DNA from 2 places in the Streptomyces sp. P9-2B-2 genome. Region 2 is predicted to be linked to the other one. Evidence: riboswitches for the same ligand, from Rfam matches in the RefSeq annotation. Region 2 holds a riboswitch; the other holds the start of a gene.
The links. A riboswitch is a leader RNA that binds a small molecule or an ion and turns the genes downstream of it on or off. The one in region 2 is predicted to bind S-adenosylmethionine.
Positions count from the first base shown of each region.

Region 1: linked by a shared signal. The riboswitch ahead of thrC (threonine synthase) and the one ahead of QT196_RS11140 (aminotransferase class V-fold PLP-dependent enzyme) in region 2 are both predicted to bind S-adenosylmethionine.

Region 1 covers NZ_CP129126.1:5,438,360-5,440,745, forward strand. The annotation lists gene QT196_RS23960 (glucosyl-3-phosphoglycerate synthase) at 1-689, opposite strand, end outside; SAM riboswitch class I at 862-1,022, shown strand; gene thrC (threonine synthase) at 1,040-2,323, shown strand.
Region 2 covers NZ_CP129126.1:2,564,557-2,566,942, reverse strand. The annotation lists gene trpD (anthranilate phosphoribosyltransferase) at 1-418, shown strand, start outside; SAM riboswitch class IV at 510-627, shown strand; gene QT196_RS11140 (aminotransferase class V-fold PLP-dependent enzyme) at 797-2,164, shown strand.

The sequences.
Region 1 (2,386 bases), 2.9 Mb from region 2:
TCGACGAGCAGGCCGAGTTCCACGCCGTAGCCGACGGGGAAGGGGAGGCGTTCCAGGAGGGAGCGGCGGGCCGCGTACTCGCCGCCGAGGGGCTGGACGAAGCCGGCCAGCTGGGGCCAGTGGAGGTTGAGGAGCGGGCGGGCGACCAGCTCGGTGACCCGGCCGCCCTGGCCGGCCCCGGCACCCTCGTCGCCGGTCTCCAGCGGACGGTCGTACATCGCCTTCACGAACTGGATGTCCGGGTCGGTCAGCAGCGGGCCGATGATCCCGGAGACGAAGGCGGCGGAGAATTCGCGCAGGTCGGCGTCGATGAAGCAGATGATGTCGCCGGTGGTGGCCAGGAGGGAGCGCCAGAGCACCTCGCCCTTGCCGGGCAGCGCGGGCAGCCGTGGCAGGACGCTGTCGCGGGGGACGACCCGGGCGCCGGCCGCCGCGGCGACCTCGGCGGTGCGGTCGGTGGAGCCGGAGTCCAGCACCACCAGCTCGTCGACGAGGGGAACGGTCTCGGTCATCAGCTCGGCACGGATCACCGCCACGATCGCCCCGACCGTGGCCTCCTCGTCGAGCGCGGGCAGCACGACACTGACCGTACGGCCCGTCTGGCGCTTGGCCTCCAGAAGCTGCCCCAGCGGACGGTCAGCGGCGGACCAGGAGTGGCTGGTCAGCCAGCTCTCGACCTCTTCCAGCACGTCTACTACTCCTCGGTCGCCGCCCGATCGGCGGCCTGTGTGATCCATCTCGCGGTTCGGACGACTATCTCAACTGTCAGTGCCTTCGGTTACAGTCTTGAACAACGCGGATGACCGTCGCATGTCGGGGTCCCCGCGCCACAAATGCCTGGGTTCAGTCCCAGCGCCATACCGCTCATCCAGAGGGGCAGAGGGATACGGCCCGTTGAAGCCCCGGCAACCCTCCAGCCGGTCTTGCCGCCAGGACGCTGACGTCCCGCGCGCGTGAGGCTCCCGGCTAGGGAAGGTGCCAAATCCGTCTCGTGGCGAGATTCGCTGCGAGGAAGATGAGGAGAAAGGGCCTCGCCTCCATGGCTGTGCAAGTCACCGAAAACACCCCCACCGTCGCTCTGGGCCCCGCCGCAGCTCTGTCCTGCCGCGAGTGCGGACAGCGCTTCCCGCTCGGCCCGATCTTCGCGTGCCAGGAATGTTTCGGGCCGCTCGAAGTCGCCTACGACCTGCCGAGCGGCGACCCCGAGAGCCTGCGGAAGCAGATCGAGGCCGGTCCGGACAACATCTGGCGCTACGCCCCGCTGCTGCCCGTCCCCGCCGACGTGGCCGACAAGCCCAACCTGAACCCCGGTTTCACCAAGCTCGTCAAGGCCGACCGGCTCGCCGCCGAGCTGGGCGTCACCGGCGGTCTGTACGTCAAGGACGACTCCGGCAACCCGACGCACTCCTTCAAGGACCGCGTCGTGGCGATCGCCGTCGAGGCCGCCCGCGCCTTCGGTTTCACCACCCTCTCCTGCTCCTCCACCGGGAACCTCGCCGGTGCGGTCGGCGCCGCGGCGCGCCGGGCCGGATTCGAGTCCTGTGTGTTCATCCCGCACGACCTGGAGGCCGGCAAGGTCGTGATGGCCGCGGTCTACGGCGGTGACCTGGTCGGCATCGAGGGCAACTACGACGACGTCAACCGCTTCTGCTCCGAGCTCATCGGTGACCCGCTGGGTGAGGGCTGGGGTTTCGTCAACGTCAATCTGCGCCCCTACTACGGCGAGGGTTCCAAGACGCTCGCGTACGAGATCTGTGAGCAGCTGGGCTGGCAGCTCCCGGACCAGATCGTCATCCCGATCGCGTCCGGCTCGCAGCTCACGAAGATCGACAAGGGGCTCAAGGAGCTGATCGCCCTCGGCCTGGTCGAGGACAAGCCGTACAAGATCTTCGGCGCCCAGGCGGAGGGCTGCTCGCCGGTGTCCACGGCGTTCAAGGCCGGCCACGATGTCGTCCGCCCGCAGAAGCCGAACACCATCGCCAAGTCGCTGGCGATCGGCAACCCCGCCGACGGGCCGTATGTGCTCGACATCGCGCGCCGTACGGGCGGTGCCGTCGAGGATGTCAACGACGCGCAGGTCGTGGACGCGATCAAGCTGCTGGCCAGGACGGAAGGCATCTTCGCGGAGACCGCGGGCGGCGTGACCGTCGGCGTGACCAAGAAGCTGATCGAGGACGGCGTGCTCGACCCGTCCCTGACCACCGTCGTACTGAACACGGGTGACGGCCTCAAGACACTCGACGCGGTCGCCCCCACCTCCGGGCCCACGGCGACGATCCGTCCGAACCTGGACGCGTTCCGCTCGGCCGGCCTGGCCCGCTGAGGCCGACGGCCCGTCCGGCATCCGGCGGACGGGGCCGCGCCCAGCCCCCGAACTCGCACTCCG
Region 2 (2,386 bases):
CCTGGCCGGGGTGCTCGCCGAGCGCGGCTCGTCGGCGCTGGTGTTCCGCGGCGACGACGGCCTGGACGAGCTGACCACGACCGCGACCTCCCGGGTGTGGATCGTCCGGGACGGCACGGTGCGCGAGGAGTCCTTCGACCCCCGGGACGTGGGCATCCCCCTGGTGCCGGTGGAGGCGCTGCGCGGGGCGGACGCCTCGTACAACGCGGAGGTGGCCCGCCGGCTGCTGGACGGGGAGACCGGCCCGGTGCGCGACGCGGTGCTGCTGAACTCCGCGGCGGCGCTGGTCGCGCTGGAGCCGGCGGACGCCCCGCTGGCCGAGCAGATCCGGGCCGGTATCGAGCGGGCCGCGGCCTCGGTGGACTCCGGCGCGGCCAAGCGGGCGCTGGAGCGCTGGGTGGCCGCCAGCAACACATGAGCGCGCGGTGACACACGGTGTGACGCAAGGCCCTGTCCGTCATACGGACCGGGCCTTGCGCCTCTTTGCCCGTGTGGCATGATGCTGCGCAGGTCACGAGTGACAGCGATGCAGGCCCCGGCCCGCTGTCCGGCAACCCTCCTTCCGTGGCGGGGTGCCCCGGGTGATGACCAGGCCGTAGGCAGCGAGGTCTGCGGCAAGCGCGGATCCCTCGCCAGGGATCCTGGTCCCCGAGGGAGAACTTCCGTGAATCAGCGAATGCGATAGGGCCCGACGGCCCCTTTTCCGCATCCCTTTTTCCTTTTTCGCCGCGGTGCCCCGGCGCGCTTTCGCGCCCCCGCCCGCCGCGAATTCGCTTACCTCTTACGGGAGTTCGCCATGTCCGTTTCCGCCGTTGCCGCCGACCGCTCCGTCTGTGCCCCGCTGCCGGTTCTCGGCCGGGACGTCCTCGTCCCGCTCGTGACCGGCGGCGAAGTCGACTACGCCGCGCTGGACTACGCCGCCAGCGCCCCCGCGCTCCAGCGGGTCTGGGACGACGTGGCGGCCTACGCCCCGTACTACGGCAGCGTGCACCGCGGCGCCGGATACCTCTCGCAGCTCTCCACCGACCTCTTCGAGAACAGCCGCCGCACGATCGAGGAGTTCCTCGGCTGCCGCACCGACGACCAGGTCGTCTTCACCCGCTCCACCACCGACTCGCTGAACCTGCTCGCCGCCGTACTCCCCGAGAACACCCGGGTGTTCGTCTTCGAGACCGAGCACCACGCCTCACTGCTGCCGTGGGAGCAGCGCCCCGACGTCACGGTGACCTACCTCAACGCCCCGCGCACCCCGCAGCAGGCCGTGGACACCCTCGAAAAGGCGCTGGCCGCACGCGAGCCCTACGGCCCGGCGCTGGTCTGTGTGACCGGTGCGTCGAATGTGACCGGTGAACTGTGGCCCGTGCGGGAGCTGGCGGCAGCCGCGCACGCCCACGGCGCCCGGATCGTGCTCGACGCCGCGCAGCTCGTCCCGCACCACCCGGTGGACCTCGGCGACCTGGACGTCGACTGGGTCGCCTTCTCCGGCCACAAGCTCTACGCGCCGTTCGGCGCCGGGGTGCTGGCCGGCCGCGCCGACTGGCTGCGGGACGCCGCCCCGTACCTGGCCGGCGGCGGCGCCAGCCGCAAGGTCTCCCGCCGCACCGACGGCGGGGTCGACGTCGAGTGGCACACCACCGCGGCCCGCCACGAGGCCGGTTCGCCCAACGTCATCGGCGCCTACGCCATCGCCTCGGCCTGCCGGGCCCTCACCGAGGCCGGCTTCGAGGGCCTGGTCGCCCGCGAACAGGAGCTGATCGCCCGCCTCCGCACCGGCCTGGCCGAGGTACCCGAGGTCACCGTGCTCTCCCTCTTCGGCGACGACGCCGCCCGCGTGGGCGTCCTCTCCTTCGTCGTCGAAGGCTGGAACAGCTCCCACTTCGCCGCCGCCCTCTCCGCCGAGTACGGCATCGGCGTCCGCGACGGCCTCTTCTGCGCCCACCCCCTCGTCCGCACCCTCCTGGGCAGCGCCCCCCAGGACCCCGGCGAGTGCGGCGCCCCCGACGCGGCCCCCGGCGAAAAGTCCCTCAACGCCATCCGCGTGAGCTTCGGCGCCGGCACGCCGGACGAGCACGTAGACCGCTTCCTGGAAGCGGTCAAGGAACTGGTGACGAACGGCGCCCGCTGGAACTACCGCACCGAAGGCGGGCGTTGTGTCCCCGCTTGATTCCCACGTTTTCGGCTTTCCCGCCGTTCCGCTGCGCTTTGCCTTGGCCGACGTTTGTGGCTTTCTCGCCGTTGCGCCTGCGGCGGGCGGGGTCCGCTGCGCGGGGCTGTCGGGGTGCGGTGACGGGCCTCCGGGGTAGGGGTGTGGGACTGCTTCGCTTTACGTCCCACACCCCTACCCCTCCGGCCCGTCCCCTCCCGTTGGGGGGTGGGGAAAAGAAGG